Regions from separate parts of the Comamonas trifloxystrobinivorans genome, predicted to be linked through region 2. Evidence: predicted binding sites of a transcription regulator. Region 2 holds the regulator's gene; each other region holds the start of a gene.
What was found. Region 2 encodes LexA, which represses DNA repair genes until DNA is damaged. Its sites were predicted from a motif close to ACTGTATNNNNATACAGT; they were not measured.

Region 1 (3,273 bases), on a different contig from region 2:
AGCCCATGACCATTGAAGAAGTCGAGATCAACCAGCCCGCCCGCAACGAGGTGCTGGTGCGCGTGAAGGCGACCGGCCTGTGCCACAGCGATCTGCATTTCATCCAGGGCAAGTACCCCACACCGGTGCCCGTTGTCCTGGGCCATGAGGCCGCTGGCGTGGTCGAAGCCGTGGGCGACGGGGTAGATTTGCTCAAGCCCGGCGACCACGTGGTGTCGTGCCTGTCGGTGTATTGCGGCCATTGCGAATACTGCGTGGACGGCCACCTGAGCCTGTGCGTCAACACGGCTGTCAAACAGCCGCCTGGCGTGGCTAAGCGCCTGCGCTGGAAGGGCGAGCACCTGGGCCAATTTCTGAACCTGTCCTCTTTCGCCGAGAAGATGCTGGTGCACCAGAACGCGCTCGTGAAGGTGCGCGACGACATGCCGCTGGATTACGCCGCGTTGCTGGGCTGTGGCGTGTTGACAGGCTACGGCGCGGTGGCCCGCACGGCGCAGATTCCAGCGGGATCACGTGTGGCCGTCATTGGTTGCGGCGGTGTTGGGCTGTCCGCCATTCACGCGGCCCGTCTGGCGGGTGCTTCGCGCATCATTGCCATCGACATTGATCCCCAGAAGCTGGAGATGGCCAAGCTGTTTGGCGCCACCGATGGCGTAGACGGTAACGATGCCGAGCTGGTCCAGAAGATCGTCGCCATGACCGACGGCGGCGTGGACTACGCTTTCGAGTGCATCGGCATCAAAAAGTGCACCGAAGACTCTTTTGCCATGCTGCGCCCGCGTGGCACCAGCACCATTGTGGGCATGATCCCGCTGGGCACCAAGGTGGAGTTTCATGGCTACGACTTTTTGTTTGAGCGCCGCGTACAAGGCTCGATGATGGGCTCGAACCACTTCACCGTGGATATTCCCCGCCTGGTGGATTTCCACATGCAAGGCCGCATGCAGTTGGACAAGCTGATCTCCAAGCGCATCCGCCTCGAAGACATCAACGAAGGTTTCGCCGCCATGGAGCGCGGCGGTATCGCACGCAGCGTGATCGTCTTTGATTGATGAACGCGGCCTGATGCGCTCAGGCGCTCACCGCGCTGACAAGGGCCCGTGGCAATACGGGCCTTTTTGCTGCGTGGGAACCTGCGCCAGCAAGGCCTGGCCGCCTCAGTCATCGCCCGCGTAAGCCTCCAGCCCCAGTTTCACCACGGTGGCTACCTCGTCGCCCACCTCTTCGCGAAACTCGGCCTCGGCCTGCGTCACGGCGCGCTCAAAGGCTTGCAGCCACAGCAAACCGGTATCGGTAAAGCGCACGATGCGGGCGCGCGCATCGCGCGGGTCGCTCTCGCGGGTGACCAGGCCCCAGGCCTCGCACTGGTCCACCAGGCTGGCCATGGCCTGCTTGCTCATGCCAGCGCGCTCGGCCAGGTCGGTCAGGCGGTCGCCGGCCAGGGCGAGGTGGCGTGTGATGTGGATGTGCGCGGCGCTGATCTGGTCGCGTGCGGCCAGGTTGGACAGCGCCAGTGGCACCTCCACATCGCGCACCATCAGCTGCAAAACCCGGGCATCAAAGCGGCGCATGGCATGGCCGAGCAGGCGGCCGAGGTGGGTCAGGCGCCAGCTGTCGTCGGGCAAATGGGGCAGAAGAATGGGCATGGTCTTTGTAAAAACAAGGGCTTGCGTTCAAGCCAAGGGCTGTGTGGCGAGTATAGATATAGTCAAGCAAACTGACTAAAAAAATGGTTTTGTAAAATGTACAGATCCCATAAACTACTGTTCAAGCATCCAGGCTGTATACCCATACAGTTGGTGCAAGACCTACCGACATGAATACCAAACGCAAGGAGAAATCCATGAACGCCACCGCTACCAAGCCCGAAGCCAATTCCGAAAAAGCCAAAGCCCTGGCCGCCGCCCTGGCCCAGATCGAAAAGCAGTTCGGCAAGGGCACGATCATGAAGCTCGGCGAAGGCGAGGCGATCGCGGACATCCAGGTGGTCTCCACCGGCTCGCTGGGTTTGGACATTGCACTGGGCGTAGGCGGCCTGCCACGCGGCCGGGTGATCGAGATCTACGGCCCGGAATCCTCGGGTAAAACCACGCTGACCCTGCAAGTGGTGGCCGAGATGCAAAAGCTCGGTGGCACCTGCGCCTTCATCGACGCCGAGCACGCGCTCGACACCAGCTACGCCCAAAAGCTGGGCGTCAGCCTGAGCGATGTGCTGATCAGCCAGCCCGACACCGGTGAGCAAGCGCTGGAAATTGTCGACAGCCTGGTGCGCTCGGGTGCGGTCGATCTGATCGTGGTCGACTCGGTGGCCGCGCTCACTCCCAAGGCCGAAATCGAAGGCGAAATGGGCGACCAGCTGCCCGGCCTGCAGGCCCGTTTGATGAGCCAGGCGCTGCGCAAGCTGACCGCCAACATCAAGAAGACCAACTGCACGGTGATCTTCATCAACCAGATCCGCATGAAGATCGGCGTCATGTTCGGCAGCCCCGAAACCACCACTGGCGGTAACGCGCTCAAGTTCTACGCCTCGGTGCGCCTCGACATCCGCCGCACCGGCACCATCAAAAAGGGCGACGAAGCCATTGGCAACGAAACCAAGGTCAAAGTGGTCAAGAACAAGGTCTCGCCTCCGTTCAAAACCGCCGAGTTCGACATTCTGTTTGGCGAAGGCATCTCGCGCGAAGGCGAAATTCTCGACATGGGCGTCAACGCCCGCATCATCGAGAAAAGCGGTGCCTGGTACGCCTACAACGGCGAGAAAATCGGCCAAGGCCGCGACAACTCGCGCGAGTTCCTGCGCGAGAACCCAGATCTGGCCATCGAGATCGAGAACAAGGTGCGCGAAAGCCTGAATATTGCGCCGCGCCCCGCCGAAGACGGCGTGATCGAGATGCCCGAGGCCAGCGCCCAGGCCTAAGAAGGTGTTGCGATCTCCTTGCAATACCACTGCGTAGAGATCGCGGCCCAGCCATTTGTTCAAAAACCAGCTGCTGGCGCTTACCACCAAGCGCCAGCAGCTCTTTGTTTTGTCGTGTTGAAAAGCTGATGTCGTTTGCCAAACTCTCCCTCAAAGGCCGTGCTCTGCGCTATTTGGCGCTGCGCGAGCATACCCGTGCCGAGCTGGCCAGCAAGCTCGCCAAGCATGTGGAAGAGGGCGACGACCTGGAGGCCGTGCTGGCCGAGCTGGAGACCAAGGGCTTTATCAGCGCCGAGCGCGTGGTCGAAAGTGTGATCTACAGCAAAGGCAGCCGCTTTGGCGCCAGCCGCCTGGCA
Region 2 (3,273 bases):
GCCCAAAGGGTTCGTGGCATCGGCAATACCTTCGCTATTCACGGCAACACCCCCATCAACGCCAACTGCAGACTCACCCGGGCTTTATAGGGGTTCAGCCCCACCGACAGATCGGTGGTCAGATCGGCAGCCTGCGGCAAACGCGCATCGGCAATCACGCCATCGCTGCAACGGCTGCTGCGCCAAGTGGCCACGCCTTGTTGGCGTGCGCGCTCCAAAGCTGCTTCCAAAGCCTGGTGAACAGTGCCATTGCCTGTGGTTGCCACCACCAAGCCGCGTACGCCTTGCGCCACCAATGCGTCTACCAGTTGCGCGCGGGCACCCGCATGGCTGCTGACAATCTCGACCCACGGCCATTCGTCCACGGCGGGCAAAGCTGCCAGACTTTGCTGGCCCAGGTACTTGGCGTCGCTGGCGCAGCCCGTGCTGTCCCGCAAACGCACACCTTCGCTGCCCACCCAAGCCAAGACAGCTTGCTCGCCCGACGAAAAAGCCAGCAAACGGTGCGGATGCACCTTCTGCACCCAGCGGGCACTGTGCAGCTCGCCGCCGCCAGTCAACGCCACCACTTCGCGCAGCAAGGGCTCGCCTTTGGCATTGCGGGCCGCAGCGGCGGCTACGGCGTCTTTCAGGTTTTGCGGGCCATCGGGCATCAAGGCGTTGGCCGGGCGCATGGCGCAAGTCAGCACCACAGGCTTGGGCAAGCGCCCCAAACAACTGTGCAAAAACCAGGCCGTCTCTTCCAGCGTATCCGTGCCGTGCGTCACGACAACACCCGCAATGGCCTCGTCGCGCATGGCTTTGTCGCAGGCTTGCAACAGCGCCAGCCACACGCCATCGTCCATATCTTTGCTATCAATTTGCGCCAACTGAATGGCTTCCAGCTTGCCTCCAGCAGCGTTCTCAATGCCTGGAATTGCTGCCGCCAATGCCGCCACCGACAGCTGCGCCGCCCGGTACTGGCCGGGGTGTTCGGCGTCGTCGGCCATACCGGCAATGGTGCCGCCGGTGCCAACGATCAAAATTTTTTGCTCCAAGGCTTGCCTCCCGGAAAAAACTGGTTAAAAATACAGGTACTGGATTGATATACAGGTGTTTGAAAGCACAGTGCTCCGGCCCAGGCCGTGCACCGCAGATCACAGATCGGAGATCTTATGCGAGACCATCCCAAACTGACCGCGCGCCAACAAGAAATTCTGGACCTGATCCAGAACGCCATCTCGCGCACCGGCGCACCGCCTACCCGCGCCGAGATTGCCAGCACGCTGGGCTTCAAATCGGCCAACTCGGCAGAAGACCACCTCAAGGCACTGGCCCGTAAAGGCGTGATCGAGCTGGTCAGCGGCACCTCGCGCGGCATCCGCCTGGTCAACAGCACGGTGCGCTCCATCAACACCGCCCGCGGCACGCGCTTTGCATCGCCGCTGGCGCGTACTGGCAGTGCGCCTGTCAGCCGCGTTGTGCAAACCCTGGCTTCGCTCAGCCTGCCACTGATTGGGCGCGTGTCTGCCGGCTCGCCCATCCTGGCGCAAGAGCACGTAGACCAAACCTACAGCGTGGAAGGCAGCCTGTTCCAGCAGCAACCCGATTACCTGCTGAAAGTGCGCGGCATGTCCATGCGCGATGCCGGCATCATGGATGGCGATCTGCTGGCCGTCAAAGCCACACGCGAGGCACGCAACGGCCAGATCATCGTGGCCCGCCTCGGCGATGACGTCACCGTCAAGCGCCTGCAGCGCACCAAAGAGGGCATCGAGCTGCTGGCCGAGAACCCAGATTACCTGCCCATCGTCGTGCAACCCGGCGAGCCATTTGAGATTGAAGGCATCGCAGTAGGGTTAATACGTAACACGATGCTGATGTAAACAGTTGTAAATAGAATCCAACCCAGCCTCAGGTAGCGGGCGTTGTGGGCCCTCACCCACAACCCTGAGGTCGGCGTTCGCCTAGAGCAATCCTGCTGTCACCCGTACACCCAGGAGTTTCCATGCTCATGTCTGCAGCATTGCGCGCGCTCGCGCCCTTCTCGCTCGTCGCTGGCCAGCCCATTGTCCAAATGCTCCAGCGCGCCACCACCCTCAACGCTCGCCGCGGCCGCAAAGCCAGCACTGGCGCCGCCAACGACAGCCAGCACGCAGCGCAGGTGCATTGCTTTATGGCAGCATCTTCTGCCGCCCCCCGCGCCACCAGCCAGCAACTGAGTCTGCTGGATACCGATAGCCAGGCGGCTGCCCAAGAGCCCGTGCAAGAGCCAGAACCCAGCCAACGCCCGATTGACCGTATTCGCCTGCCGCGCAAGCCCGCCACGCGCCGCCGCCTGCCAGCCACGGCTGCAGCGCCACAGAGCTTTTTGTCGGTGCAGCGCTGCAGCGCCCAGGCCGCCAACGATGCCTCGATCAAGCGCTACTGGGCCAAACCCAGCAGCCTGCAACGCGAGCGCGGCATGCGCTGGGCCATGACAGGCAGCATGGCCGATATCTGCGCCGAGCTCGAACGCCTGGAGCGCTTGGAACGCCAGCACTGCTGAAGCAGGCTGCGCAATCAGCCTAGCAACCGCCCTGTCACCTCACAAGCAGCATCTAGCGCGCAGCGCGGGCAGTGGCCATCGCATCGGCACGAACAGTACTGAATAGCGGCAGAGGCAGCTATAAAAAAACAGCTGCCGCAGTTTTGCGCTGCAGCAGCTGTTTTATCCAGGCCCCCAATCAGAGCAACGGCTTGGGTTGTGTGGCTAGCCAGCCTGCCCAGATTGGAAACCTAGGCCTGGATCGTAATACCAGGCCTCAGCCCTTGAACTCCGGCTTGCGCTTTTCCAAGAAGGCGCTCACCGCCTCGCGGTGGTCGGCCGTTTGGTGTGCCAGTGCCTGGTAGGCAGCCGACAGTTCCAAGATCGAAGCCAAGCTTTGGTGCATGCCTTCGCGCAGCAACTTCTTGGTCATGCGGGTGACTTGCGGCGGGTTGGCTGCAATCTCCAGCGCCAGCGCATTGGCCGCTTGCAGCAATTCCTCGTGCGGCACCACTTGCGACACCAGGCCCCATTGCAAGGCGGTGGCGGCGTCAATCATGCGGCCCGTCAAAGACAGCTCGGCAGCGCGCGACATGCCAATCACCCGCGGCAGCAACCAGGCACCACCGTCGCCGGGGATGATGCCCACTTTGACAAAGCTCTCGGCAAACTTGGCCTTGTCCGAGGCAATGCGCAGATCGCACATGCAGGTCAAATCCAGCCCCGCGCCCACGGCCGGGCCGTTGACGGCGGCAATGGTGGGCACT
Region 3 (3,273 bases), on a different contig from region 2:
GCATGGGCAGCGATTGTAGGGGTGCAGCCCCCTGCCCGTTTGCCGCTGGCTTACTTGCTGGCCGCTGCGGCCTGCAGCAAATCCAGCCGCCGCTGCACTTGGGCGGCCAGGGCGGTGTCGCCCTGTTCCTGGGCCAGGCGTTGCTGGTTGATGAGCCAGGCCAGCAGGGCGCGGCGCCAGCCTTGGGCGGAGGCGGTGTCGACGGCTTGTTGCACCACAGCCATAGGCAGCGGGCCACGCACGGCCAGCGCGCCAGCGGCCACCAGGCGCGAGAGCGGGTCTTCGATAGCCGCCAGCGTGGCAGTTGCTTGCGCCGCTTGCTGGGTGGCAATGGCTTGTTGCGCCTTAGGCAGCAGCGCCACATCTGCCGCGCTGAGCTGGCCGCGCAGATAGCGCGCATAGGCTTGTTCGGGTGCCGCCGCATCAGTGGCCACGGCGTCGTAGCCGCTGCAAGGTGCTGCATCCAAGGCGGCTACCTGCGCTGCGCAGCGCGCCAGCTCCAGGCGCGCCAGCAGATCGGGGCGTGCAGTGCGGGTAACTTCGCTACGGGCGCGGCGCCATTCGGCTTCGGCCACGCGGCTGTCGCCGGACAGATAGGCTTCGGTGGCACGCTCGGCCGCGCCTTGTTCATTGATCGCCCAATCCGGCGCCCGGTGCTTGCTGGCACAGGCCGACAAAGCGCCAAGCGCCAGCAAAATGGCGGCAATTCTGGTTCCGTGCACGCGCATCATGGCAGCTTGACCTCCGCATCCTTCTTGGCAAACGGCCATTTGCGGTTCAGCTCGGTCAGCATGCCTTCAACTTTGCGCAGGCTGGCCTCCACATCGGCGCGCAGATCGCCCAGGTTGTTGGTGGCGTCCTTGGCGTTGGCGCCCACGGCTTGCGCCTCTACCAGCACGGCGTCCACTTTTTTCAGGCTGCCGCGCACATCGCTCAGCACGGCATTGAGTTGCCGCACGGTGGCATGCACCTCGGGCATCACGCCTTGCGCGCCAAATACCTGTTTGTCGGCATTTTTGGCAATGCCGTCCAAGCGCGCCAGCAGCTGGTTGGCGCGGTCGAGGGTGAGCGATATTTTCTTGGCCTCACTGTCACCGCCCAGCGCCGCGCCCAGCACACCGCCCGGGCCGTTGAGCTTGGTGCTCAGCTCGCGCAGTTGCTCCAGCGTGCCGCCCAGGGCCGAGCCGGTGGCCGTCATATTGTTCAGGTTTTCCAGCAGCTGGCGGGCATTGCTCATCAGTTGCGGCAGCTCGGCCGTGGCGTCGCCCGCCAGCACGGCGCGCACGGCACCGTCTTCCAGCGGCGGGTCGTCCAAGATGCCCGAATAGGCCTTGATCGTGGTGCCGCCCACCAGGCCTTTGACCAGCGTGAACACGCTGCTGATGCGCAGCCAGTGCGCGTCTTTTTTCGGCACCGCCACCAGGATACGCACCGTGCCGTCCTTGGCCAGCTCGATCTTGTCGACCTTGCCGATCGGGAAGCCCGAGAAAGTCATGTCCATGCCGATCGACACGCCTTCGGAGTTTTCGGCCGTGAGCACCAGCGATTGCGTGGGCTCGAACACGCCCCGTGCATACAACAGATACAACCCCGAGCCCACGATCAGCAGCAGCGTAAACAGCAGCAGCGCAGCCGCCTTGCGCTCCAGGTGGGGCACCGGCTCCAGCCCGTCGATCGGCAAGGCGCCATCGTCGGGCGCGCTGCGCCGCTGCGATGGAGCGGCTGCTGCGGGCCGCTCGGCATGGTCGTGGGGTTCTGGGGTATGCATGTGCTGCCGATCTTAACTGCGCCCGGCGCCCAGCCGCAAAAAACGCGGCCAGCGCAGACAGGCCATCCATTGTTTGCTATGCATTTACCCAGCGCTTGTCAGCGCAGTTCCACAGTTTCAGCGTTGGCCTGCAGATCGTTTTATACTGTATATAAATACAGTTAATTACTATGCTTCAGCGCAGCCAAAAACCTCTTGCTCTGCCGCCCACCGTGGCCAACGCCGTCTGGCGTGGCGACCATTTGCTGCGCACGCAGCGGGTCTGCGCGCCCAGCGGCTGGGCAGCGCTGGATGCCGAGCTGCCCGGCCACGGCTGGCCCAGCCACAGCCTCATCGAGGTGCTGCAGGCCCAGGCCGGCCAGCTGGAATGGCGCCTGGCAGCCGCGGCTTTGCAGCAACAAAGTGCTCAGCGCCAGGCCATTGTGGCGCTGGGTGCGCCCTTGCCGCCGCACGCCAGCGGCCTGGCGCAGCAAGGCATTGCGCCCGAGCAACTGGTTTGGGTACAAGGCGGCAGCCCGCAAGACCAGCTCTGGGCACTGGAGCAATTGCTGCGCGCCAACGCGGCCGGCGCCCTGCTCGCCTGGCTGCCCCAGGCGCTGCCCGAGCAGATACGCCGCCTGCAGATCAGCGCACAGCAGTTTGCCGGGCTGGTCTTTCTTTTTCGGCCTCAGCACTGCCAGCAGCAGGCATCGGCCGCGCCGCTGCGCCTGCTGGCACGCGCCAGCTCGCCCTGGGCGCTGCAAGTGCAAGTGTTCAAGCGGCGCGGCCCGGTGCATACCGGCTGGCTCGATCTGCCTGCCGTGCCGCACTGCCTGCAAACTGCGCTCACACCGCGCATGCAGCCCGAGGCGCCGCACAGCACGCCGCACACATCGCCACTTCCGGCCAAACAGCATGACACCGCTTTGGGTCGCCTTGTTGCCCCACGCACCGCCCTGCAGCACTGAAGCGGCAGCGCCCGGCGCAGTGGCCAGCATGCATGGCCTGGCGCTGTGGGCGCTGCAGTTCACGCCGCGGGTGGCTTGCGTGCCTTCCAGCTCGGCCTGGGGCGATGCGCTGGTGCTGGAGCTGGCGGCCAGCGAGCGCCTGTTTGGCGGCCGCCAAGCGCTGGCGCGGCGGCTGCTGCGAGAGAGCCGCTTGCAAGGCGTGCAACGCATCAGCTGGGCGCCCACCAGCTTGGCCGCCATTGCGCTGGCCCGCTGCGGCCTGCGCCACGGCTTTGGCGCGCCGCTGGCGCAAGTGCTGGCAGAGTTGCCGCTGAGCGCCTTGGATGCGGTAGCCGAGCACGCCGAGCTGCTCGCCCCGCTGGGCTGTCACAACCTGGGCGCCGTGCAAGCGCTGCCGCGCAGCGGTGTGGCACGGCGCTTTGGTGCCGGCTTACTCCAGGCGCTCGACAGCGCCTGCGGCCTGCGCACCGACAGCCAGCGCTGGATCACGCTGCCGGCGCGTTTTGACGCCCGGCTGGAGCTGCCTTTTCGCATCGACCATGCCGAAGGCCTGCTGCA

Region 1: a site for LexA is predicted at 1,780-1,797, ahead of recA (recombinase RecA). Genes of this name have one in related genera too.
Region 3: a site for LexA is predicted at 1,913-1,930, ahead of imuA (translesion DNA synthesis-associated protein ImuA). Genes of this name have one in related genera too.

Annotation. Positions count from the first base shown of each region.
Region 1 is NZ_JBHZGV010000012.1:123,706-126,978, reverse strand. It holds gene ACFIQF_RS16040 (Zn-dependent alcohol dehydrogenase) at 1-1,052, shown strand, start outside; gene ACFIQF_RS16035 (MarR family winged helix-turn-helix transcriptional regulator) at 1,158-1,646, opposite strand; gene recA (recombinase RecA) at 1,844-2,917, shown strand; gene recX (recombination regulator RecX) at 3,046-3,273, shown strand, end outside.
Region 2 is NZ_JBHZGV010000011.1:112,381-115,653, forward strand. It holds gene gloA2 (SMU1112c/YaeR family gloxylase I-like metalloprotein) at 1-42, opposite strand, end outside; gene ACFIQF_RS14850 (asparaginase) at 39-1,037, opposite strand; gene lexA (transcriptional repressor LexA) at 1,155-1,865, shown strand; gene ACFIQF_RS14860 (hypothetical protein) at 1,994-2,527, shown strand; gene ACFIQF_RS14865 (crotonase/enoyl-CoA hydratase family protein) at 2,784-3,273, opposite strand, start outside.
Region 3 is NZ_JBHZGV010000005.1:79,245-82,517, forward strand. It holds gene ACFIQF_RS06810 (hypothetical protein) at 51-731, opposite strand; gene ACFIQF_RS06815 (MlaD family protein) at 728-1,768, opposite strand; gene imuA (translesion DNA synthesis-associated protein ImuA) at 1,939-2,715, shown strand; gene ACFIQF_RS06825 (Y-family DNA polymerase) at 2,663-3,273, shown strand, end outside.